3 regions of the Allobosea sp. 05T439 genome follow, and region 3 is predicted to be linked to each of the others. Evidence: predicted binding sites of a transcription regulator. Region 3 holds the regulator's gene; each other region holds the start of a gene.
The links. Region 3 encodes LexA, which represses DNA repair genes until DNA is damaged. Its sites were predicted from a motif close to TGTTCNNNNTGTGTTCNG; they were not measured.
Positions count from the first base shown of each region.

Region 1: recA (recombinase RecA) is a predicted target of LexA. The motif match lies at 4,420-4,437, and genes of this name have one in related genera.
Region 2: AC1DIO_RS26720 (DNA recombination protein RmuC) is a predicted target of LexA. The motif match lies at 3,498-3,515, and genes of this name have one in related genera.

Region 1 covers NZ_JBFTKP010000009.1:151,975-162,323, reverse strand. The annotation lists gene AC1DIO_RS13190 (hypothetical protein) at 1-398, opposite strand, end outside; gene alaS (alanine--tRNA ligase) at 426-3,068, opposite strand; gene recA (recombinase RecA) at 3,250-4,296, opposite strand; gene AC1DIO_RS13175 (hypothetical protein) at 4,463-4,942, opposite strand; gene cckA (cell cycle histidine kinase CckA) at 5,000-7,501, opposite strand; gene flhB (flagellar biosynthesis protein FlhB) at 7,577-8,644, opposite strand; gene fliR (flagellar biosynthetic protein FliR) at 8,654-9,412, opposite strand; gene fliQ (flagellar biosynthesis protein FliQ) at 9,487-9,753, opposite strand; gene fliE (flagellar hook-basal body complex protein FliE) at 9,780-10,106, opposite strand; gene flgC (flagellar basal body rod protein FlgC) at 10,136-10,349, opposite strand, start outside.
Region 2 covers NZ_JBFTKP010000032.1:25,230-32,944, reverse strand. The annotation lists gene AC1DIO_RS26740 (aliphatic sulfonate ABC transporter substrate-binding protein) at 1-22, shown strand, start outside; gene AC1DIO_RS26735 (ABC transporter permease) at 52-879, shown strand; gene AC1DIO_RS26730 (ABC transporter ATP-binding protein) at 892-1,674, shown strand; gene AC1DIO_RS26725 (OsmC family protein) at 1,772-2,281, shown strand; gene AC1DIO_RS26720 (DNA recombination protein RmuC) at 2,282-3,466, opposite strand; gene AC1DIO_RS26715 (peptide deformylase) at 3,583-4,101, shown strand; gene fmt (methionyl-tRNA formyltransferase) at 4,137-5,066, shown strand; gene truA (tRNA pseudouridine(38-40) synthase TruA) at 5,123-5,860, shown strand; gene AC1DIO_RS26700 (hypothetical protein) at 5,868-6,455, opposite strand; gene dapE (succinyl-diaminopimelate desuccinylase) at 6,525-7,715, opposite strand, start outside.
Region 3 covers NZ_JBFTKP010000012.1:126,777-134,129, forward strand. The annotation lists gene gltX (glutamate--tRNA ligase) at 118-1,536, opposite strand; gene AC1DIO_RS16200 (ComEC/Rec2 family competence protein) at 1,695-3,353, shown strand; gene AC1DIO_RS16205 (hypothetical protein) at 3,460-3,927, shown strand; gene lexA (transcriptional repressor LexA) at 3,921-4,625, opposite strand; gene AC1DIO_RS16215 (molybdopterin molybdotransferase MoeA) at 4,707-5,918, opposite strand; gene moaC (cyclic pyranopterin monophosphate synthase MoaC) at 5,915-6,403, opposite strand; gene trpC (indole-3-glycerol phosphate synthase TrpC) at 6,400-7,209, opposite strand; gene trpD (anthranilate phosphoribosyltransferase) at 7,217-7,353, opposite strand, start outside.

The sequences.
Region 1 (10,349 bases), on a different contig from region 3:
TCCGGCGCCGACAAGGTCGCCGAAGGGGATGTGGTTGCCAGGGGCTGCCTGGCCAGGATCTCGGGCTTGCCGGAATCCTGGCGAAGGAGGCGCAGTTCATAGCTGCCGGGCTCGCCGGGCGTCGTGATCGCGGTTGCGGACACGGCGCCGAGAATGACCGAGACGATGGCCGCTTCAGCAGGATCGCCGGGGTGCGCGATGGTAAGCTGTGATTGTGCCGGAGCCTTGCTGGCGAACACCGTCAGCATGGAGCCGGCCATCGCGCTACGCGAGGCCGACAGGGTTGGCTGGACGGGCTGGGCCGGTGCGCCAGCGCGGGGGCGCACCTGCTGGGCAAAGCCTGGGGCGCTCGCTGCCACCAGGGCAAGAGCAATGGTGGCGGCGAGACGATACTGCACCCCGTCTTCTCCGTCGTCCGAACCCGGTCAGCTCATCGCGGCTGCGACGGCGTCGAGCGCAGCCTGCGCCTTGGAGCCGTCCGGGCCACCGGCCTGCGCCATGTCGCGGCGCCCGCCACCGCCCTTGCCGCCGAGCTGCTCGGAGGCGGCGCGCACCAGCGCCACCGCGTCGAAGCGCGAGGTCAGATCCTCGGTCACACCGACGACGACGCCGGCCTTGCCGTCTTCCGCGACGCCGACAATGGCGACGACGCCCGAGCCGACGCGGGACTTGGCTTCGTCGGCGAGGCTCTTCAGATCCTTCATCTCGACGCCGGTGACGGCGCGGGCCAGGAGCTTGGCCCCGGAGATCTCGAGGATCGGATCCTCGGCGCTGCCGCCGCCGCCCATGGCGAGCTTCTTGCGCGCCTCGGTGAGTTCGCGGTCCAGTTTGCGGCGCTCCTCGACCAGGGCGGCGAGGCGTGCCTCGGCTTCGGCCGCGGGGACCTTGAGCAGGCTGGCGAGGTCGCGCAGACGCCTCGAATCTGTATTGAGCTGACGCCGGGCTTCCGTGCCGGTCACCGCCTCGAGACGGCGCACGCCAGCCGCCACCGCGCTTTCGCCGGCGATGCTGACGATGCCGATATCGCCGGTGCGCGAAACATGGGTGCCGCCGCAGAGCTCGACCGAGAAGGCCTTGCCCGCCTCGGTCGTCCCCATCGAGACGACACGGACCTCATCGCCGTATTTTTCACCGAACAAGGCGCGGGCACCCGAAGCGATGGCTTCGTCGACGCTCATCAGGTGGGTCGCCACCGGCTCGTTCCGCAGCACGGCTGCGTTGGCGATATCCTCGACCTGAGCCAGCTCCGCCTCGGAGATAGGCTTGGGGTGCGAGAAATCGAAGCGCAGCCGCTCAGGCGAGACCAGCGAGCCCTTCTGGGCGACATGATCGCCAAGGACGAGCCGGAGCGCCTCATGCAGCAGGTGGGTCGCGGAGTGGTTGGCGCGAATCGTGCTCCGGCGCGCATGATCGACTGTAAGCTCAGCCGGTGTGCCGAGCTTGATTTCGCCCGAAGTGACCTTGACCGCGTGGGCGAAGATGTCGCCGAGCTTCTTCTGCACATCCGAAACCTGTGCGGCGAAGCCCGCCCCGGTGATCGTGCCGGTATCGCCAACCTGGCCGCCGGACTCGCCATAGAACGGGGTCTGGTTGAGTACGACGAAACCGGTCTCGCCGGCCTTCAGGCTCTCGACTTCCGCATTGTCGCGGATCAGCCCGGTGACGACCCCCTCGGCCGTCTCGGTGTCGTAGCCAAGGAACTCGGTGGCGCCGACGCGGTCGCGCAGCGGGAACCAGAGCTTTTCCGTCGCAGCCTCGCCGGTGCCGGACCAGGCGGCACGCGCCTTCGCCTTCTGCTGCTGCATCGCCGCGTCGAACCCGTCGAGATCGACGCCGATATCGCGGGCGCGGAGCGCATCCTGGGTCAGGTCGAGCGGGAAGCCGTAGGTATCGTAAAGCGTGAAGGCGACATCGCCCTTCAGCTTCTGGCCGGCGCCGAGATCCTTGGCAGCATCGTCGAGGATCGAGAGGCCGCGCGCCAGCGTGGTGCGGAAACGGCTCTCCTCGAGCTTCAAGGTCTCGGTGATCAGGGCCTCTGCACGCAGCAGTTCGGGATAGGCCTGGCCCATCTCGCGGGTCAGGACCGGCACGAGCCGGTGAAGCAACGGCTCCTTGGCGCCGAGCAGCTGGGCATGGCGCATGCCGCGACGCATGATGCGGCGCAGGACATAGCCGCGGCCTTCATTCGAGGGCAGAACACCGTCGGCGATCAGGAAGGCAGAGCAGCGCAGGTGGTCGGCGATGACACGATGGCTCGCCTTCATCGGTCCGTCGGACGAGACCGATGTCATGTCCGCGATAGCGCGGATCAGGGTCGCGAAGAGGTCGATCTCGTAATTGTCATGCGTGCCCTGAAGCACGGCGGCGACACGTTCCAGCCCCATGCCGGTGTCGATCGAGGGCCGCGGCAGATTGGTGCGGATGCCGCCGGCGGCCTCCTCATACTGCATGAACACGAGGTTCCAGATCTCGATGAAGCGGTCGCCGTCCTCATCGGGCGAGCCGGGAGGGCCGCCGGGGATATGGTCGCCATGGTCGTAGAAGATCTCGGAGCACGGGCCGCAGGGGCCGGTGTCGCCCATGCGCCAGAAATTGTCCGAGGTCGGAATCCGGATGATCTTCGAATCCGAAAGTCCGGCGATCTTCTTCCAGAGCGCGTGCGCCTCGTCATCCTCGGAATAGACCGTGACGGTCAGCTTTTCCTTGGGCAGGCCGAATTCGCGCGTGACCAGCGTCCAGGCGTGGGTGATCGCCTGCTCCTTGAAGTAGTCGCCGAAGGAGAAGTTCCCCAGCATCTCGAAGAAGGTGTGGTGGCGCGCGGTGTAGCCGACATTGTCGAGGTCATTGTGCTTGCCGCCGGCGCGCACGCATTTCTGCGCCGACGTGGCGCGCTGGTAGGAGCGCTTTTCCTGTCCGGTGAAGACGTTCTTGAACTGCACCATGCCTGAATTGGCGAACATCAGCGTCGGGTCGTTGCGTGGCACGAGCGGGCTCGATGGCACCACCTCATGGCCGTTCGCCTTGAAATAATCGAGGAAGGTGGACCTGATTTCGTTGACGCCGCTCATCGCAATTCGAACTCTGCTTCAGGATGGGTGGCCGGGCGGGCCTGCTGGTTGGGATCGGTTCTAGTCAGCGGCTTTGCACCTGTCCAGAATTCCCGTGACAAGGCCTTGGCGCATAAAAGAAACGGGCGGCCCCGAAGGGCCGCCCGACGAAAATACCCTGCCGCTGGCGCGGAGATAAGGCTCAGGCGTCGCCCTCGTCGAGATCATCGTCGGTCGGTGTCGCCTCATCGAGGATGCGATCGGCAACGAGGCCTGAATTCTGCCGGATCGTGGCCTCGATGCGCGCCGCGACGTCCGGATTGGCCTTGAGGAAGGATTTGGCGTTCTCCCGGCCCTGGCCGAGGCGCTGGCTGTCGAAGGAGAACCAGGCTCCAGCCTTCTCGACCATCCCGGCCTTGACGCCGAGGTCGATTAGTTCGCCGACCTTCGAGATGCCCTCGCCGAACATGATGTCGAACTCGACCTGCTTGAAGGGCGGCGCCACCTTGTTCTTGACGACCTTGACGCGGACCTGGTTGCCGGTGGCCTCGTCGCGCTCCTTCAGCGTCGAGACGCGGCGAATGTCGAGGCGCACGGAGGCGTAGAATTTCAGGGCGTTGCCGCCGGTMGTGGTCTCGGGCGAGCCATACATCACGCCGATCTTCATGCGGATCTGGTTGATGAAGATGACCATGCAGTTCGAGCGCGAGATCGACGCGGTGAGCTTGCGCAAGGCCTGGCTCATCAGGCGCGCCTGGAGGCCGGGCTGGACATCGCCCATCTCGCCTTCGATCTCGGCGCGGGGCGTGAGGGCCGCAACGGAGTCGACCACCAGCACGTCGATGGCGCCGGAGCGAACCAGGGTGTCGGTGATCTCGAGCGCCTGCTCGCCGGTATCGGGCTGCGAGATCAGGAGGTCGTCGAGATTGACGCCGAGCTTGCGGGCATAGACCGGATCGAGTGCGTGCTCGGCATCGACGAAGGCGCAAACGCCGCCCTTCTTCTGGGCTTCGGCAATGGTGTGGAGCGCAAGCGTGGTCTTGCCGGAGGATTCTGGTCCGTAGATTTCGATGACGCGGCCCCTGGGGAGGCCGCCAACGCCGAGCGCGATATCGAGCCCGAGCGAGCCGGTCGAGATGGTCTCGATCTCGATCGCCTGCTGGTTCTTGCCCAGGCGCATGATCGAGCCCTTGCCGAAAGCCCGTTCGATCTGCGAGAGCGCCGCATCGAGCGCTTTAGCCTTGTCCATCGAAGAGCCTTCCACGAGCCGGAGATTTGCCTGATTCACAACGTGCGCTCCTTATGGCAGGGGCGCGATCACTTCTCAATGTGCGCCGTGAGCAAATATGGTCACGGTTTGTTCCTGTCTTCAAGTTCTTTTTTTGTTCTCACTCGTCGCCTCCCTGCAGAGCTGTTTAAGCCCGGCTGTCGCCCTTCGCTTGCATGGCCCGGATCTGCATCGCGTTGCCGAGMCGCTCCAGCTCCAGAGTATAGCAGTAGAGCGCGAAGATGACGGCGATGAGGAGTGCCCCGCGCCAGCTGAGATCGAGATAGCCAAGATCGAGCTCCGGGACGTGCCGGAGATAATAGAGCGAGAACAGAGCGCCGCCGAAGATGAAGCCGATCCGGGCTGCGAAGGAGACGAAATGGCCGATCACCAGGCCGCCATAGGTGGCGGGGATGGTCACATGACGCAGGCGCCACCAGTAGCAGGCCTGGCCGATCAGGACCGCGAGCGCGGTCTGCAACGCGCTGCCGCGAGTGGCAGTCATGATCGTTCCGATATTGTCGATCAGCAGGAGGAAAATGCCCCGCACATTGGCGAGCACGACCATCGCACACAGGGTCTGGGCGAGAAGCAGGATCAGGTATCTGCGTGAGTTCCCGTCCGACATCGCGCTGCCCGCATCGTTCGTGGACGCCGCGCCTCGCTACCTGCGCGGCGTCGCGCCTCAGCTCATCGCGGCCTTCACTGTCTCGACCAGCTGCTTCATCGTGAAGGGCTTGGGCAGGAAGTGGAACTGCTCGCCTTCCGGCAGGTTCTTGCGGAAGGCCTCCTCCGCGTAGCCGGAGACGAAGACGACCTTGGTGGCCGGGTTGCGCTGACGCAGCTCGCCAAGCAGGGTCGGGCCGTCCATCTCGGGCATGACCACGTCGGAGACGACGAGATCGATCTTGCCGTCATGCTTGAGGAAGATATCGAGGGCCTCCACGCCCGAGGCCGCTTCGTGCACGGTATAGCCGCGCGAGATCAGCATGCGGGCATTGAGCGCACGCACCGCGTCCTCGTCTTCGACCAGCAGGATGACGCCGGCGCCGGTATGATCGGCTGCGACCTTCTTTGGGGCTTCCTTGGCGGCGTTGTCGGCGGCGATCTCCTCTTCCGTCGGCACGTGACGCGGCAGGAAGATGCGGAAGGTCGTGCCCTTGCCGAGGGTCGAATCGACGAAGACGAAGCCACCGGTCTGTTTGACGATGCCATAGACCATGGAAAGGCCGAGGCCCGTGCCCTTGCCGACCTCCTTGGTGGTGAAGAAGGGCTCGAAGATCTTGTCGAGATGTTCGGCCGGGATGCCGGTGCCGCTGTCTTCGACTTCGAGCATGACATAGTCCGCGGTGGGCAGGGCCTGATGGCCGAACCCGGCGCATTCCTCCGCTGCGACGTTGCGCGTGCGGACCTGCAGCTTGCCGCCGTCCTGCATGGCATCGCGCGCATTGACCGCGAGATTGACGATGACCTGTTCGAGCTGACCGAGATCGGCCTTGACCGACCAGAGGTCGCGGCCCTGGCGAATGTCGAGCGAGACCTTGTCGGCGACGACGCGCTTCAGCATCAGCGAGAGATCGGAGAGCACATCGCCGAGCTCGAGCACCTGCGGGCGCAGCGTCTGGCGGCGCGAGAAGGCGAGCAACTGCCGGACCAGCGAGGCCGCCCGGTAGGCGTTCTGCTTGATCTGCATGATGTCCGGGAAGGACGGGTCGGTCGGCTTGTGGCTGGCGAGCAGGAACTCGGACGCGTTGATGATGACCTGGAGCACGTTGTTGAAATCGTGCGCGATGCCGCCGGCGAGCTGGCCGACAGCCTGCATCTTCTGGGCCTGGTCGATATTGTCCTTGAGCTTGCGCTCGGAGGTGGTCTCCAGCGCATAGACGATGGCCCGCTCACCATCGCTGTCCTCGGTCGCTGCGACCGGAGAGAGATAGAGTTTGGCCGAACGTCCGTCCTCGCCCGAGAGATTGGCATCGAGCGGGGCGATGTCGCTGCTGCCGGCCATGGTCGCTGCGAGCGCCTCGTCGAGGCTGCCCGGCGCGACGAGATCCTGGATCGTCGCGGGCTGGCGGCCCTGCTGCGTCAGCCGGGTGAAGGCGGCGTTGGAGCGCAGTATCGCGCCGTTGCGGTCGACGGTCGCGATCGCCATCGGCGTCGAGTGGAAGAAGCGGGCAAAGCGCACTTCGGCATCGCTGCGTCCGTCGGACCCGGCTTCGCCGGTCGTCCGGTTGAGCACGAGCGTGCGTGAGGGGCCAGCGCGGCTGTCGCTGCCGAAGGCGACCTGATGATGCAGCCTGACCGGCAGGGTCGTGCCATTGCGCCGGCGCAGATCGACATCGAGGACCTCGACGCGGACATCGCCGGGCTGCCCGCGAATGGCCTGGATCAGGGCAGCCGCGTTCGAGGTCGCGATGTCGTCGAGATGCAGTCCGCCCGAGCCGAACCGCGCGAGGTCATAGTCGAGCCAGCCCGAGAGCGTGGCATTGAGATAGGGCACCTCGCCATCGGCGTCGATCGAGAGGAAGCCGGCCGGCGCATGATCGAGATAGTCAATCGCGTGCTGGAGTTCCTGGAAGGCGTTCTCCTGACGCTCACGCTCGGGCGTTACGTCCGAGACGCTCCAGAGCATGGCGGCCTTGCCCTCGCGGCGCACGGGGGATACCCGGATTCGATACCAACCGACCGTGTCGCGACCGTTGAGGGCGGGCTCGAGCCGAACTTCCTCCGCCAGCCGGCGGCCTTCGCGCGCGGCGGTCGCCAAACGGTAGATCGCTTCCGACACCTCCGGGCGGCCGGTAAACAGGCGTTCGACCGGCTTGATGTCGCTGGCTCCGCGGGCTCCGGCGAGCGCCAGATAGGTTTCGTTGGCGTAGACGATGCGGTTCTCGCCCTCGGTGACGACGACGCCGTCATCGGCGCTGTCGACGATGGCCTTGGTCAGGTCATTGCGCGCTGCGCGGCCCGAGAATTGAACAAGGCCGATGGAAAAGGCAAAGAGGCCGAAGACACCGATCACTGAAAGCAGGGCCAGCAGGCCCAGGATCAGCGGCTGCGCCCATTCATTGGCGATGAAGCCGAGCGCGATCGCGGCTCCGACGAGCAAGCCGGCGACAAGCAGGATCAGGCCGATACGGCCCGGCTTGTCGGAGCGATCGATCGCGGTTGTCGCCGTGGTTCCGCTCATGCGGCTGGTCCGTCCCGTTTCACGCCTCCTCGCCGCCAGCGAGGGGCTTAGCGCGCAGGTCGCGCAGATTGCGAGTTAGGCGCGCCTACCCTTCAGGCGCAAGACGTAACCGATGACTTCGGCGACGGCCTGATAGTGTTCGACAGGAATTTCTTCGTCGATATCGACCGTCGCATAGAGCGCGCGGGCCAGCGGCGGGTTCTCGACGATCGGCACGCGATGCTCCCCCGCGACCTCGCGAATCTTCAGGGCAAGCGCGTCGACGCCCTTGGCGAGGCAGAGCGGGGCGCCCATGCCCTGCTCGTATTGCAGCGCGACGGCGAAGTGGGTCGGGTTGGTGATGATCACGGTCGCCTTGGGCACCGCGGCCATCATGCGTTTCCTGACCCGCTGCGCGCGGATCTGCCGCAGCTTCGCCTTGACCTCGGGATTACCTTCGGAGTTCTTGAACTCCTCCTTGAGCTCCTGCTTGGTCATGCGCTGACGCTGGTACCAGCTGAAGCGCTGATAGACGAAGTCGCCGATCGCGATCACTGCGAAGAGCGCGAGTACGCTCGCCATCAGCTTGATCGTCAGTGACAGCGTCGCCGGCAGCATCGCGGCGACACTCATCTGCGCGAAGCTCTCGAGCCGGTCGTGCTCCTTCCAGAGCGTCAGGCCGACGGCGGTGCCGATCAACAGGATCTTGGCGAGCCCCTTGGCGAAATTGACCCAGGCCTCCTTGCCAAAGATCCGCTTGGCCCCAGCCATCAGCGAGATCCGGCTGAATTTCGGCATCAGCGGCTCGAAGGTCCAGAGCGGCTTGTGCTGGATCAGCGCACCGGCAAGGCCGGCGCAGAGGATGAAGGCGAAGGGCAGGCCGAGCGCCATGAAGCCCGCCATCACGCCCTGCTTGGTGACGTTGAAGAAGGCCTCGCCGCTGGAAGGCACCTGATGCGCGTTCATCAGGAAGGAGCGCAGGGAGAGCGCCGCACTGCTCGCCGACCAGCCGGCTCCGACCAGCAGCGCCAGCGTGAAACCGCAAAGGACGAAGAAGGTGCCGATCTCCTGCGAGCGGGCGATGTCGCCCTTCTCGATCGCCTGGTCCAGCTTTCGCTGGGTCGGGTCTTCTGTCCTGTCCTCGTTGTCGGCATCCTCTGACATCGCCGCTCCTCAGTTGCCGGTGAACTGGCGAAGGAAGTTGCCGAGATCCTCGAGGAAGACGCCCATCATCACGCCGACGACGGCGAGCAGCACGAGCATGCCGCCGAGGATCGAGGCCGGTACGGCGAGGAAGAAGACCTGAAGCTGCGGCATCATCCGCGCCAGCACGCCGAGCCCGAGATTGAAGAGCAGACCGAAGACGATGAAGGGCGCGGAAATCTGAACGGCGAGGGCGAAGCCCTGCGTCGCCGCACGGATCGCCAGGGTCATCATGTCTCCGACGTCCGGAAAGCCCCCGGGCGGCAGGAGCCGGTAGCTTTCATGAATCGCCGCGATGGCGACGTGATGGAGGTCGGTGACCAGGATCAGTGTGATGCCGAGCATCGTCAGAAAGTTGCCGATCGACGGGTTCTGCATGCCTCCGGTCGGATCGACCGTCATCGCGAAACCCAGGCCCATGGTCTGGGCCACGATCGCGCCGGCGCTCTGCAGGCAGGCCATCACAAGGCGCACGCTGAGCCCGATGGTCAGTCCGATCAGGAGTTCGCTGATGAGAAGGCCGACCAGCGCAGGCATGTCGCCGGGCGGGGTGATGATCGTGCGCGCCATGGGGACGATCATCAATGCGATGAAGAAGGCCAGCGACAGTCGCGCGCGTGAGAAGATGAAGCGTTCGCCGATGCCGGGCATCAGCATCACGAGGGTGCCGACACGCGCGAAGACGAGCACGAAGAGCGCGCCGATCTCGGGCAGGATCGCGATCTGCATCGTGCCGGCTGGGCCCCTGCGCCACTCGGGACGCCACTGCGGCAGCCCCAGAGCCGGTCGCGGCAGCGTAAGGTTCATTCGCCCGTGGCGATTCGGACGGCGACCCGCCCCATATAGCCTGCAAGCGCATCGCCCATGAACGGCAGAAACAGCATCATGGCGGCAAAGACCGCAACGATCTTGGGGACGAAGATCAGGGTCTGCTCCTGAATCTGCGTCAGGGCCTGGACGAGCGAGACGGCGAGGCCGACGCCGAGCGCGACCATCATCAGCGGGCCGCCGGCCTTGAGGAAAACGACGATGCCGTCGCGCGCGACGTCGAGGATGGCGCCTGAGGTCATGGTTTGCGTCCTGATCGAGCCGGGAATCAGACCGGCATCCGCATGATTTCCTCATAGGCCGCAATCACGCGGTCGCGAACCGCAACCAGCGTTTCGATCGCGGCCTCGCTTTCCGCGACCGCCGTGACGACATCGACGATATCGGAGCGGCCGGCGGCCACGCTCGCGGTCTGGATGTCGCTCTTGCGGCCGGCATCGGCGGTTGCTTCCAGCGCCTTGCCGATCAGCGAGGAGAAATCCGGCATGCCCGCGCTGGCGCCGGCGGCCGCACCGAGCGGCTTGCGCATCAGGTTGCCGGCGCCGAGACCCTGCGTCGAGGCGTAAGCGCCGGCGGCGAAGCTGGATGTGGCCATGGTGCGAGGTTCCGTTCCGCTGGCGCCGGTCAGACGCGCAGGATGTCGATGGTGCGCTGGATCATCCGGCGCGTGGAGGAGATCAGGTTGAGGTTGGCCTCGTAGCTGCGCTGTGCCTCGCGCATGTCCATGGTCTCGACCAGCGAGTTCACGTTGGGCATGCTGACATTGCCGGTGGCGTCGGCGGCGGGGTTGCCGGGCTCGAATTTCGTCCGGAAGGCGCTTTGGTCGCGCTGGACGCGG
Region 2 (7,715 bases), on a different contig from region 3:
CTTCGCTGCCGCCAATAACTGAGCCCGGACGAGCAGACACAAGCCGGAACGATGAGCACGCTGGGACTCGATACGGTTGCCGAGGGTAGGGGGCGTCCGGATGTCTTCCGGAAACCCCGCGGCCTCGGTTTGGCCGGCCTGCTGCTGCCGCTTCTTCTGGCTGCTCTCTGGGAGTTCCTGGTCGGTGCCGGCTTGGCCAATGGTCGTCTGATGCCGCCGCCGAGCGTGGTCGGCAAGACGCTCTGGCAACTCGCCGTCTCGGGCGAACTCCTGACCCATGCGTCGGCCACGCTCTGGCGTGTTGCCGCCGGCTTCGGGCTGGGAGCGGCTGTCGGCACGCTGCTCGGCGCGCTGACGGGGGCCCTGCCTCTGGCGCGCAGCGTGCTCGATCCGACCTTGCAGGCTCTGCGAGCGATTCCCTCGATTGCCTGGGTGCCGCTCTTCATCCTCTGGTTCGGCATCTTCGAAGCGTCGAAAATCGCGCTGATTGCCGTTGGCGTGTTCTTCCCCGTCTATCTCGGCGTGGCGGCGGCGATCCTCTCGATCGATCGCAAGATCATCGAGGTTGGGCGCGTCTTCCGGCTCGGCCGCTTCGCCATGGTGCGGCGGGTGCTGCTGCCGGCGATCCTGCCCGCCTGGTTCACCGCGCTGCGCTCGGGCCTCGGCCTTGGTTTCATGTTCGTGGTTGCGGCCGAGATCATGGGAGCGAGCGAGGGCCTTGGTTATCTGCTTGTGGACGGCCAGCAGCTTGGCCGTCCCGACACCATCATCGCGGCCATCATCGCCTTCGCCGTGCTCGGCAAACTGGCGGATGGCCTGCTTCTCGCCATCACGCGGCCTTTCCTCGCCTGGCAGGATCTGGGTCGCGACAAGCTCTGAAAGGCATCCTCGATGCTGAGCTTCGACAGCCTCTCCAAAACCTATGCCGACGGCACACAGGCACTGTCTGCTGTCACCACCACCGTGGCCGCCGGCGAGATCCTCGCGCTTGTCGGCGGCTCCGGTTGCGGCAAGACCACCTTACTGCGGCTCGTCGCCGGGCTGGACCAACCAAGCGCCGGCCGCGTCAGCCTCGACGGCGAGGCGATCCTGGCGCCACGCGCCGATGTCGGCGTGATCTTTCAGGAGCCGCGCCTCTTCCCCTGGCTCAGTGTCTCCGAGAATGTCTCCTTCGGCCTGTCGCATCTGACGCCCTTCGCACGCGAGGGACTGGTCGCGAATGCGCTCGTGCGTGTCGGGCTCGCCGGCTACGAGAAGCGCTGGCCGCGCGAACTGTCCGGCGGGCAGCAGCAGCGCGTCGCCATCGCGCGCGCCCTGGTGACACGGCCAAAGCTGCTTTTGATGGACGAGCCCTTCTCGGCGCTCGACGCCACGACGCGGGCAAGCCTGCACGGCCATCTGCTGGCGCTCTGGGAGGAGAGCCGGCCGACCGTCGTCATGGTCACCCATGATGTCGAGGAGGCGGTGACATTGGCAGATCGCATCATCGTCATGCAGCCGAACCCCGGCCGCATCTTCGATGAATTCGACAATCCTCTCGCCCGTCCGCGCGACAGGCTCTCTCCAGCCTTCGAGGCGAGCAAGCGCGAGGTCCTGCGCACTCTCGATCGCTCCCTCGCGAACGGAGAGCCGCATCAGCACAAGGCCGCCGAGACCGCAGGCATGTGGTGGTGAGGCGCGAGACGCCCATGCCGGGTTGGGGCTGGCCCCGCGTCGGCGACAGGCTTATCACGGCGGCACATCGCCGCTCGTCTGAAGAAGGTTGAGAACCATGGACGTCACCGCGCTTCGCGCCCTCCAGGCTCCGCTCAAGGACAAATACCGCGAGGCGCCCGACGCCGCGGTGATCACGCTGAAGGCCCGTGGCGAACTCGACGACCAGCATATCGCCTGCAAGGTCGAGACCGGCCGCGCGATCGCCCTGGCCGGGCTGCACCCGGCGACCGGCGGAACCGGTGCCGAGCTCTGCTCCGGCGACATGCTGCTTGAGGCGCTGGTCGCCTGCGCCGGCGTCACGCTGAAGGCGGTMGCGACCGCCCTTGAAATCGAACTGAAGAAGGGAACTGTCAGGGCCGAGGGCGATCTCGATTTCCGCGGCACGCTCGGCGTCGTCAAGGATGCGCCCGTCGGCTTCAAGGCGATCCGCCTGTCCTTCGATGTCGAGAGCGACGCCCCACAGGACAAGCTCGACACTCTGCTCAAGCTGACCGAGCGCTACTGCGTCGTCTTCCAGACGCTGAACGTCAAGCCGGAGCTTTCGGCCGTGCTCAACCGCGGCTGATCACTCGGCGGCCTTCAGCTCGAGCCCCTTGGCGAAGGGTAGCGACGGCTCGCTCTTCGCCGGCTCATCGAATTCGAGCGCGCCGATCTTGTCGCCGCGGCTGGTGATCTTGCCGGCCGAGGTGCGGATGCCGGCGACATCCTCCTGCGCCTGGCGAAAATGCTGGTCGAGCTTCTCGGCCCGCTCGCCGAGCCGGCGGACATCGGTCAGGAGCCTGCCAACCTCGGTCTGGATGACGCGAGCCTCCTCGCGCATGCGGGCATCGCGAATGAGCGACTGCATCAGCTGGATCGCCAGGGCGAGCAGGGACGGCGACACGACCATGACGCGGGAGCGATGGGCCTTCTGGATCACGTCGTCGAAATGCTCGTGCAGGTCGGCATAGATCGATTCGGACGGCACGAAGAGCAGGGCCATGTCCTGCGTTTCGCCGGGCACGAAATAGCGCTCGGCGATATCCTTGACGTGCTGGCCGACATCGCCGCGCACGCGCACGCCCGCTGCCTTCTTTGCCTCCTCGCCACGCGCTTCGCGCAGCATGGTGAAGCTCTCCAGCGGGAATTTGGCGTCGATGACGAGGCCGCGCCCGTCTCCTGGCAGGGTGACGAGGCAGTCCGGCCGGTTGCGGTTCGAGAGCGTCGGCTGGAACGAGAAGAAGGCGGCGGGCAGCCCGTCGCGGATGATCGCCTCCATCCGGCCCTGGCCATAGGCGCCACGTGCCTGCTTGTTGGAGAGCACGTCCTTGAGGGTCACCACTTCGCTGGTCAGGTCGGTCAGGTTCTTCTGGGCAGCGTCGATGACCGCAAGCCGTTCCTGCAGCTTGCCGAGGCTCTCCGTGGTCTGCTTGACGTTCTGCTCGAGCCCGGAGCCGACCTGCTGGCGCAGGCCGTCCATCCGCTCGGCGACGAGGCGGGCAAGGTCGGCCTGCCGCGTCGAGAGAATCTCGGCCATCGTCTGCATCCGGCCCGTCATCTCGGCTTGCATGCGGTTCATCTCGGCGACCTTGTCGTCCATCTCGCGGGCGCGTTCGGCAGCGATGACGGCCTCGATCGCTCGCCCGCGCGAACTGCGCCAGAGCGACAACGCGACGAGCACAAGCAGAAACAGGCTGCTACCGGCGAAGGCAAGGGCGGCCTCGCTCCAGGTGACCGGCCGCTCGAGCAGCGTGAAGGCAATTCCGTTCATGACGGCAGATTAGCCGATTCGCGTGCGCATGCCGAACGAAAGCGGAACGGTTTGACCACCCGCCAACAAGTGCTTATGTCCGCGGCGTCAGCAAGAAAAACCGGTTCGAGCGCCCTATGGCTATTCGCCCTCTCGTCATCCTGCCCGATTCAGTCCTGCGCCAGGTCTCGAAACCTGTCGAGGCCGTCACGCCCGAGATCAAGGCGCTCGCCGCCGACATGCTCGAGACCATGTATGACGCACCCGGCATCGGCCTGGCAGCGATCCAGATCGGCGTGCCGCTGCGCCTGCTGACGATCGACCTCGCCAAGCCGGAGGAGGAGAAGGCGCCGATGACCTTCATCAATCCGGAAATCACCTGGTCTTCCAAGGAGCTGAACATCCATGAGGAAGGCTGCCTTTCGATCCCCGAATATTACGAGGAGGTCGAGCGTCCGGCGCGGGTGAAGGTTCGCTATCTCGATCTCGACGGCAAGGTGCAGGACATCGAGGCGGACGGCCTGCTCGCCACCTGCCTTCAGCACGAGATCGACCATCTCAATGGCGTGCTCTTCATCGATCACCTGTCGCGGCTGAAGCGCGAGCGTGTCACCAAGCGTTTCGCCAAGGCGGCGCGTCGCGACAGCGCGGCCTGAATGATCCGTATCGATCAGAAAGCGGCGCTGTTCGCATGAGTTTGCGCGTCATCTTCATGGGCACACCGGATTTCGCCGTGCCGACCCTGACCGAGATCATCGGCCAGGGCCACGAGGTTGTGAGTTGCTACACCCGCGCCCCGGCGCAGGCCGGTCGTGGTCTCGATCTGAAGCCGTCCCCGGTGCATCGCGCCGCCGAGCGCTTCGGCATTCCGGTGTTCACGCCGAAGACGTTGAAGACCGACGAAGCTGCCGAGGTGATCGCCTCGCATCAGGCCGACGTCGCGGTCGTCGTCGCCTATGGCATGATCCTGCCGCAGGCGATCCTTGATCTGCCGGAACTGGGCTGCCTCAACCTGCACGCGTCGCTTCTCCCGCGCTGGCGCGGCGCTGCCCCGATCCAGCGGGCCATCATGGCGGGCGATGCCGAGAGTGGCATCTGCGTCATGAAGATGGAGGCGGGGCTGGATACCGGCCCGGTCGGCATGGTCGAGAAGCTTGCGATCGGCCCCGATATGACGGCCGGCGAACTGCATGATCGGCTGGCTTCGCTTGGCGCCGACCTGATGGTGCGCGCCCTGGCTGCGCTCGGGCGTGGCGGGCTGCAGTTCACTCCACAACCCGTCGAGGGGGTGACCTACGCTGCCAAGATCGCCAATGCCGAGGCGAAGCTGGACTGGGCGCGTCCAGCGCAGCAGGTCCATGACCTCGTGCGCGGGCTCTCGCCCTTTCCAGGCGCCTTTGCCGAGGTCKATCTCGGAAAGGGGCCGGAGAGGCTCAAGATCCTGCGTACGGCGCTGGCTGGCGGCGCTGCCGAGCCGGGCACGCTGCTGGACGGTGAGGGCACGATCGCCTGCGCCGAGGGCGCAGTGAGGTTGCTTCAGGTTCAGCGCGCCGGCCGTGCGCCCATGAGCGGGAGCGAATTCCTGCGCGGCGCGCGGCTCGATCCCGGCCATCGGATCTAGGGCGCCCGCATGATGTCGCCCAAAGTTCGGTTCCCAGTTTTCGGCATCATATTCTGATGCCCCGCTACAAGCTCGTCATCGAGTATGATGGAACGCCGTTCTCCGGCTGGCAGCGTCAGCTCAACGGTCCGTCGGTTCAACAGAGCATCGAGGAAGCGGTCGAGGCCTTTTGTGGTCATGCCGTCCGCCTGCACTGCGCCGGGCGCACCGATGCCGGCGTCCATGCGACGCATCAGGTCGCCCATGTCGTTCTGGACAAGGAGTGGCGCACCGATGTCGTGCGTGACGCGAGCAATGCCCGCCTGAAGCATCTGCCGGTCGCGGTTCTGAGCGCCGAGGCTGTGTCCGACGAATTCGATGCGCGCATCTCGGCTAGGCGCCGCTATTACATCTACCGCATGCTCGACCGACGCGCACCGCCGGCGCTCGATCGGGACCGACTCTGGCATGTCCCCTTCAGACTTGATCATGAAGCCATGGACCGCGCTGCCAAGGCGCTCGTCGGTCACCACGATTTCACGACATTTCGGGCCGCCGAATGTCAGGCGAACGGGCCTGTTCGGACGCTCGACCGGCTCGATGTGACGCGGGAGGGTTCGGAGATCGTGATTTACGCCCATGCCCGCTCCTTCCTGCATCATCAGGTCCGCTCGATGGTCGGCTGTCTGAAGATGGTGGGAGCGGGGCGCTGGCCTGAAAACAAGGTCGGCAAGGTGCTGGCCGCGCGCGACCGCTCGCAATGCGCGGCGCTTGCTCCATCCTGCGGGCTCTATCTCGCCGGCGTCGATTACTGAGCCGGGCTCAGATGCCCGCCAGGCCGAAGACGCGGATGATCGAATAGTCGGCCATCACGCTCGCCAGCAGGATTGCGGGCGCGACATGGCCTTGCGCGCCGAAGGCGGCACGCGCCACGCAATAGCGAAGGCGCAGCACGATGACCGCGAAGGCGATCGCCTGCATCGTCGCGATGGCGGGGTTCGACCAGCCGATTGCAAAGACAGTGGCGGGTACCGCCATCAGGCTGGCCGAGACGATGCCGGCCCAGTTCCAGGCGATGACGAAACTGGTCAGCCGCGGCGAATGGGCGAGGTTCGGGGCGAGGCCTATCAGCAGCGCCGGTACTGCGATGATCGCCAGGCACTGGGCGCCCAGCACGCGGGCAATGAGGGCGGGGGAATCGAACATGTTCCCGGCGTTGGACAGCCCGGCAATCTGCCGTTCGGCCGCCAGGATCGCGACCAGCGCTGGCACGGTGAGCACGAGCGCGGCAAAGGAGCGCCAGAACCCGTCGCGGCTGAGATCGAGTTCCTTCAGCGCCTCGGCGCCGTCGGTCATCAGGCGCCATGAACCGCGTAGCGAGCGCAGCACGTCATCGGCAGCAAGAGCCATGGCCGGGTACTCCGGATACGTGGCATTAGACTTTCGTCTAATGCAGTAAACGGCGTATCCGGTTTGGGGTCAAGCGCCTTGTTGCGTTGCAGCAAAGTAGCTTTCGAGCAGGCGGTGCGTGATCCGTTCCAGGCAGAGCAGGTCGGAGACCGCGACCCGTTCGTCGATCTGATGCATGGTCTGGCCGACCACGCCGAACTCGACGACCGGGCAATAGCTCTTGATGAAGCGGGCATCGGAGGTGCCGCCCGTCGTCGAGAGTGCCGGGCGCGTGCCGGTCTCGGCTTCGACCGCATCGGCGACCAGCGCGACGAACGGCCCCGGCTCGGTCAGGAAAGCGACCGCATTCGTCGGCTGAACTTCGAGCTCGTAGCGCACCTGGTTGCCGGCAGCGTCCCGCAGCCGCCGGTCGAGCTCGGCGGCGAGGCTCTCTGGCGTCCAGATATCGTTGAATCGGATGTTGAAGACAGCCTTTGCCTGGGCTGGAACGACATTCGTCGCGGGATTGCCGACATCCAGAGTGGTCACCTCGAGATTGCTCGGATCGAAATAGGCCGTTCCGGTATCGAGTGGCGTCGCATCGAGCGCTGCCAGCAGGCGCACCATGCCGCGGATCGGATTGTCTGCGAGGTGCGGATAGCCGACATGGCCCTGCTTGCCGTGAACGACCAGCCGGCCGGTCAGCGAGCCGCGGCGGCCGATCTTGATCATGTCGCTCATCGTCGCCGGGTTGGTCGGCTCGCCGAGCAGGCAATGGTCGAAGCGTTCGCCGCGTGCCTTCGCCCAATCCAGCAGCTTGACGGTGCCGTTGACGGCAACCGATTCCTCGTCCCCCGTGACGAGAAAGGCGATCGAGCCCGGCGCATCCGGATAATCGCGGCGGAAGCGCAGCGCAGCCGAGATCATCGAGGCGAGCCCGCCCTTCATGTCGCAGGCACCGCGTCCATGCAGGACACCGTCTTCGACCTGGCCGGAGAACGGGTCGCGCGACCATTGCGCGAGGTCGCCCGGGGGAACGACATCGGTATGGCCGGCTATGACCAGAACGGGCCCCTCGGTGCCGATCCGGGCATAGAGGTTTTCGACATCCGGCGTGTCGGGCTCGCTGAATACCGGCCGATCGACCGAGTACCCAGCCGCGCTCAGAACGGTGTCGAGCAGAGCAAGTGCTCCCCCCTCAACTGGTGTCACGGAGGGGCATCGCACGAGCGCCTGCGTCAGGGCGACGGGATCGAGCGGGTCGAAGGGAAGTGGAGGAGG
Region 3 (7,353 bases):
TTAAAGCAATATTCATACCGGGGCGCCGCTTCGGACACCCTCGGCATATGCGGCGTCACTAGCCCATTTGCCCTTGGGGTTCAACCAATCACAAAGGCGGGGCTGCCCCGCCTTTGATCACGTTTGATCGCTGAGACGAGCGAGCGTTTCCTCGCGGCCGAGCACCGCCATCACATCGAACAGGCCGGGCGACTGGCTCCGTCCGGTGAGTGCGGCCCGCAGCGGCTGCGCCACCTGTCCGAGCTTGAGGGCATGTTCTTCGGCGAAGGCCCGGACCGCGGCCTCGAGCGGAGCCGGTGTCCAGTCGTTCACCGCGGCAAGCTTCTCTGCCAGGCTGGGCATGCGCTGGCGGGCGCCCTCGTCGAGCAGCGTCGCCGCCTTCTGATCGAGTGCGAGCGGACGCTTGGCAAAAAGATAGGAGGCGCTGTCGAGCAGCTCGATCAGCGTCTTGGCTCGCTCCTTCAATCCCGGCATCGCAGCAAGAAGCTTGGCTTCGAGAGCCGGATCGAGCTCGGGGCCGAGGCCGTGCGCGGGGCCGATTTCCGGCAAGATGCTCTTCAGTGCATCAAGCAGGTCACGGTCATCGGACTGGCGCATGTAGAGCCCGTTCAGGCTCTCCAGCTTCGCGTAGTCGAAGCGTGCCGGGGAACGGCCGATCGAGGAAAGATTGAACAGCGAGACCATCTCTTCGGTCGAGAAGATCTCCTGGTCGCCATGGCTCCAGCCCAGCCGGAGGAGGTAGTTGCGCAGGGCCACCGGCAGATAGCCCATGGAGCGATAGGCATCGACACCGAGCGCACCATGGCGCTTGGAGAGCTTCGCGCCGTCCGCCCCATGGATCAGCGGGATATGCGACATGCTCGGCACGCGCCAGCCCATCGCCTGGTAGATCTGGGTCTGGCGGGCGGCGTTGGTGAGATGGTCGTCGCCACGGATGACATGGGTCACGGCCATGTCATGGTCGTCCACGACGACAGCGAGCATATAGGTCGGGTTGCCGTCGGAACGCAGCAGCACGAGGTCGTCGAGATTCTCGTTCTGCCAGACGACGCGGCCCTGCACCTCGTCCTCGACCACCGTCTCTCCGGTCTGCGGCGCGCGCAGGCGGATGACCGGCTTCACGCCGGCCGGCGCGGTTGCCGGATCGCGATCGCGCCAGCGTCCGTCATAGCGCATGGGACGGCCCTCGGCGCGCGCCTTCTCGCGCATCTCCTCGAGTTCCTGCGGTGTCGCATAGCAATAATAGGCCTTGCCGGCGGCGAGCATCTGCTCGGCGACCTCGCGGTGCCGGGCCGCACGGGCGAACTGGTAGACGGTCTCGCCGTCCCAATCGAGGCCAAGCCAGGACAGGCCGTCGAGAATCGCCGCGATGGCCGGCTCGGTCGAGCGTTCGCGGTCGGTGTCCTCGATGCGCAGCAGCATCTTGCCGCCATGGCGACGGGCATAGAGCCAGTTGAACAGCGCGGTACGCGCGCCGCCGATATGCAGGAATCCGGTTGGAGACGGCGCGAAGCGCGTAACGACCGCATCACTCATGAAAGGCAGGCTCCGGCAGGACGGGAAATGAGGCCGACAGAGCGGCAGAGGAACAAGACGTCGAAGGGACATGACAACCGACGCCGCCCCTGTAACATGCTGATGGGGCCGACGTTAAGCGCAAGATCGCATCTGGTTGGCTGACCGAGGGACGGCCTATGCGCGAGGCGCCGCCAGACCCGAGCCGGCTGCGCGGCGCGCGTGTTCGCGCCGTACCATTCCGCATTCCCGAGATATGGTTTCAGGACGCTGCCATTCGGTTGTTTCTCGCCGAATGGCGCGCGCGCTTCCTGGGCGCCATCGCGATCGAGGCCGGACGAAGAAGGCTGTTTCTCTGGCTGCCGGTGCTGATGGGAGCCGGCATTCTGCTCTATTTCGCGGCTGATCGCGAGCCATCCTTCTGGGTCCCGCTCTCCGGCTTTGGCGTCTCCGCTGCGATGGCAGCGCTGTCGCGCGCCCGACGCCCGGTCATGCTCGCTTGCGTCGGCCTTGCTGCCATCTTCGCCGGCTTTGGTGCCGCGGCCTGGCGCACGGCGACGATCGCAGCACCGATGCTCGATCGAATGCGCGTGGGACAACTCACCGGCTTTGTCGAATCGGTCGAGGCGCGCGACGCCGGCGCGCGCCTCGTGATCCTGGTGACCGGCATTGCCGGGGTGGAGCCTGAACGCCTGCCACGGCGGGTTCGGGTCAACGTCAAAGGTGGTTCGGTTTCGCCGGGCGATCACATCGCTGCCGTCGCGCGCCTCCTGCCGCCGCCCGGTCCAGTGCGACCAGGTGGCTACGACTTCGGGCGCGACGCCTTCTTCCGAGGGCTTGGTGCAGTCGGGACCATCCCCGGAAAGATCACGCTCGCCCCACCACCCTTGCAGCCACCGCTCGAGCTTCAGATACGCGCGACGGTCGACCGGGCGCGCAATGCCCTGACGGAGCGCATCGCCGGGATCGGGGGAGGGCAGGCTGGCGCGATGGCGGCGTCGTTGGTTACTGGCAAGCGCGGCCTCATCACGGAGGCGACCAATATCGACCTCCGCGCGGCCGGAATCTATCATATCATCTCGATCTCGGGCCTTCACATGGTGCTGGCCTCCGCCACGATCTTCGGCCTGGTCCGTGGCCTGCTGGCGCTATCGCAAACGCTGGCATTGCGCTGGCCCATAAAGAAACTCGCCGCCCTGGCCGCGATGCTCGGCGCCACGGCTTATTGCATCTTCTCGGGAGCCGAGGTCGCGACGGTGCGCTCGCTGATCATGACATTGGTCATGCTCGGTGCGATTCTCGTCGATCGCCCGGCGCTCAGCATGCGCAATCTGGCTCTCGCTGCGATGATCGTTCTGCTGCGCGAGCCTGACGCGCTGCTTGGTCCAAGCTTCCAGATGTCCTTTGGCGCTGTCGCGGCGCTGATCGCCTTTGCCGAGCGCTGGGAGGATCGCGGCCACTCCGAGGCGCCGGCGAACCTGCCTTGGCCGCTACGGCCGATCTGGATCGCGGTGGTCGGGCTCACGGTCACGACCGTGCTGGCGACGGTCGCAACCGCACCGTTCGGTGCCTATCACTTCCAGACCTTCAACCCCTTCGGTCTGCTCGGCAATGCGCTCGCCTTGCCCTTCGTTTCCCTGATCGTCATGCCTGCCGCTGTCTTCGGCGTGCTCGCCTATCCCTTCGGCCTGGATTGGCCGGCTTGGGCGCTCATGGGAGTCGCTTCGGACTATGTGCTGCAATCCGCGCGCTGGGTTGCGGGATTCGACCACTCCGCGGTGATCATTCCTGCATTCGGGGCCGCGGCGCTCGCATGCTTTGCCGCTGCGCTTCTCTGAATCACGCTCTGGACGACACCGCTGCGCTTCCTGGCCGTCGCCCCCCTGATCGCGGGACTGCTCGTGGCAGCGAAGCCCGACAGGCCCGACATCCTGATCGAACGCGATGGTTCCGGCATCCTGGTCCGCGGGGGCGATGGTCATCCTGGCGGGGCAACCGAGCCGCTTCGTGCTGCAGCAATGGCTGAACGCAGATGGCGATAATCGCCGGACTGACGACAACAGCCTGCGGGAAGGCGCGGCCTGCGACACGTTGGGTTGTGTCGTCCGCAGCAAGGATGGACGAAGCGTTGCCTTTGCACGTGATCGCCTGGCCATCGTCGAGGACTGTCGGCGCGCCGATCTCGTCATCACGCCGATTCCGTGGAACGCTCCGTGCGCAGCACGACTGATCGACCGCAGGGCATTGTCGCGCGATGGCGCGACCGCCCTTGTCGGCAACAAGGGCGGCTGGCGCGCCCATCTATCAGAGCAGGATGGTGTCGATCGTCCCTGGAGCCGCAAGCGGGAGCGGCCTGCAAGCACGCCGGCTTTGCCGCTGGCGGCTGTCGAAGAACACGAGCCGCTTCAGTAGCGCCGCATCAGGTTGACCAGGCGGCCCTGAATCTTGACGCGGTCCGGTCCCAGCACCCTTGTCTCATAGGCGGGATTGGCAGCCTCGAGCGCGATCGAGGAGCCGCGCTTGCGCAGTCGCTTCAGCGTTGCTTCCTCGTCATCGATCAGAGCCACGACGATATCCCCGGTATTGGCCGTGTCCTGACGCTTGATCACCACCGTATCGCCGTCGAGAATGCCGGCTTCCACCATCGAGTCGCCGCGAACCTCGAGGGCAAAATGTTCACCGGGGCCAAGCATGTCGGCAGGCAGTGCCACGGTATGGCTGCGGCTCTGGATGGCGGAAATCGGTGTACCGGCGGCAATCCGCCCCATGACCGGAATCGCAACCGTGGAGCGCACATCTTCGTCCGGGGGCGGTGCGATCGGCCGGACCTTGCCAAGCCCCCCTTGGACGACGGAGGGGCTGAACCGTCCGCGCGTCGCCTGAGGGCCGCCGGCCCCTTCGGGCAGCTTTATGATCTCCAGCGCTCGGGCTCGATTGGGAAGGCGGCGAATGAACCCGCGCTCCTCCAGCGCCATGATCAGGCGATGGATACCGGACTTGGAGCGCAGATCGAGCGCGTCCTTCATCTCGTCGAAGGAGGGGGGCACCCCTGTCTCGCGCAGGCGTTCCTGGATGAAACGAAGCAGTTCGAACTGTTTGCGTGTCAGCATGGTTCCCGCCGGCGCTCTTTGTATGGAATCGAAACAAAGCACGAACACCATACAGGTTCGCGTTGTGTTCCGCAAGCGCGCTCAGCGTAGGCGGATGATCCGGCAGTTGTCGCCTTTGTTTGCCGGCGCAGCAAACGATTCGCGAATGAGTAGCGCGTCGGCGCGGGCAAGAGTGGCCAGCATCGACGAATCCTGCTTGGCGAAGGGCGTTGCCAGCCATCCTTCCGGAGTGAGCGTCAGTTCCGACCTCATATAGTCTCGCCGCTCATCATTTGCCGGCAAATTTCTTCCGACGATTGCAGGCTCACTCAGATCGCGCTCCGGTTCCGGTACGCCCAGGAGGGTCCTGAGCAGGGGCACGACGAAGAGATGTCCGCAAACGATGGACGAGACGGGGTTTCCGGGCAGGCCGAGCGCGACCATGCGGCCGAGGCGGCCCATCATCATCGGCTTGCCCGGCCGCATGGCGATCTTCCAGAAGCCGAGCGCCATGCCTTGACCGATCAACGCTGCCTGGACGAGATCGTGCTCACCTACCGAGGCTCCTCCGAGGGTGATCAGCACATCGGCATCGGCCTTCCGTGCCTGGCCAATCTTGTCGGCGAGATCGGCATGATCATCGCGGGCAATCCCGAGATCGAGCGCCGTGCCGCCGGCCTGCTCGACCAGCGCGGCGAGCGCAAAACTGTTGGACGCGACGATCTGGTCGGGTCCAACCGGCTCGCCGGGCTGGACCAGTTCGTCGCCAGTCGCGAGGATCGCGACCAGTGGCTTCCGACGCACAGTGAGCATGGGGTGGCCCATGGCTGCCGCGAGGCCGAGGCTCGCACTGTCGAGCCGGCTGCCGGCGAGAAGCAACACCTCGCCCTCGGAGAAGTCCAATCCTGCCTGACGAACGAACTTGCCGCGCTCGGCGTCCTCGCGCACGCGGATCGTCGCAGTGCCGACGCCGTCCGCATTCTCCTGAATCAAGATCGTATCGGCGCCCTCCGGAATCGGAGCACCGGTGAAGATGCGAACAGCCTCATTGGAGCGGACCATCCCTGAGAAGGAACGACCGGCAGCCGATTCGCCGATGACACGCAATTCATTTGCCGGCGCAATATCGTCTGCGCGAACGGCGTATCCGTCCATTGCGGAGTTGGCAAAGGGGGGCTGGGTCCGAAGCGCCTGCAGGTCGGCGGCGAGCACGCGCCCTACGCATTGTGCGAGTGGCAGGGTTTCTGATGGTGTCGGTGCCGGAACGCTGTCGATTAGCGCCTTCAGGGCGACGGGGACGGGCGTGAGGCTCATCGCGCAGTTTCCGGGAGATCGAAGGTGCCGGATTTTCCACCTGACTTGTGGACGAGCCTGATGCCTTCGATCCGCATCGCCCGGTCGACCGCCTTGACCATGTCGTAAACTGTGAGGCAGGCGACGCCGACAGCGGTCAACGCCTCCATCTCGACGCCGGTCTGTCCCTTCATCTTGACCTCAGCGCTCACGCGCACCCCGGGCAATGTCTCGTCCAGGGTGAGGTCGACGCTGATCTTGCTGATCAGCAGCGGGTGACAGAGCGGGATCAGTTCATGCGTGCGCTTGGCGGCCATGATTCCAGCCAGGCGCGCCGTGCCAAGCACGTCGCCCTTCTTGGCGTCGCCATCGCGCACGATCGCCAGGGTCCCGGGCTGCATGACGACACAGCCCTCGGCGACAGCGATGCGCGAGGTCTCCTCCTTGTCGCCAACATCGACCATATGGGCCTGGCCGCTGGCGTCGAGATGGCTGAGCTTGCTCATGCTGCGCTGCGCGCAGAACCGGTCAGGAGATCACGGGTCGCAGCGGCGACATCGTCCTGCCGCATCAGGCTCTCGCCGACGAGGAAGGTGTTGACGCCGGCGCGCTGCAACCGTGCGATGTCGGCATGACTGAAGATGCCGCTCTCGCCAACGATGATGCGGTCCGCGGGGACGCGCGGTGCAAGTCTCTCGGTGACGGCGAGATCGACGGCAAAGCTGCGAAGGTCGCGATTGTTGATGCCGAGCAAGGGGCTGTCGAGCTCGAGGGCGCGATCGAGCTCAGCTTCGTTGTGAACCTCGACCAGCACGTCGATGCCGAGTGACTTTGCCGCCTCGTTCAGCGCGCGGGCTGTCCCGTCATCGACGCCGGCCATGATGATCAGGATACAGTCGGCGCCCCAGGCGCGAGCCTCGAAGACCTGATAGGGGTCATAGAGGAAATCCTTGCGCAGGGCGGGCAGGCCGCTTGCCATGCGCGCCTGCTGCAGGAATTCCGGCTGTCCCTGGAAAGAGGGGGCATCGGTCAGTACGGACAGGCAGGCCGCGCCGCCATCGGCATAGGCGCGTGCCAGCGATGGCGGGTCGAAATCGGCGCGGATCAGCCCCTTGGACGGGCTGGCCTTCTTGATCTCAGCGATCAATGCAGGCTTGCCGGCCGCGTGTTTCGCGGCAAGAGCGGCCGTGAAGCCACGCACGGGGCCGGCAGCCAGGGCGCGCTGCTCGATCTCAGCCTGGGAAACCGCGGCCTTGGCAGCGGCGATCTCCTGGCGCTTATAGGCCTCGATGCGGGCGAGGATGTCGCTCATGACGTCCTCACGCGTTCGAGCTGGCGATAAGTGCGGTCAGCGTCGCCTTGGCCTTGCCGCTGTCGATCGCCGAGGTCGCGCGGGTGAGGCCGTCGCGCAGATCACCGGCCTGACCGGCCACGACGAGCGCGGCGGCGGCATTGA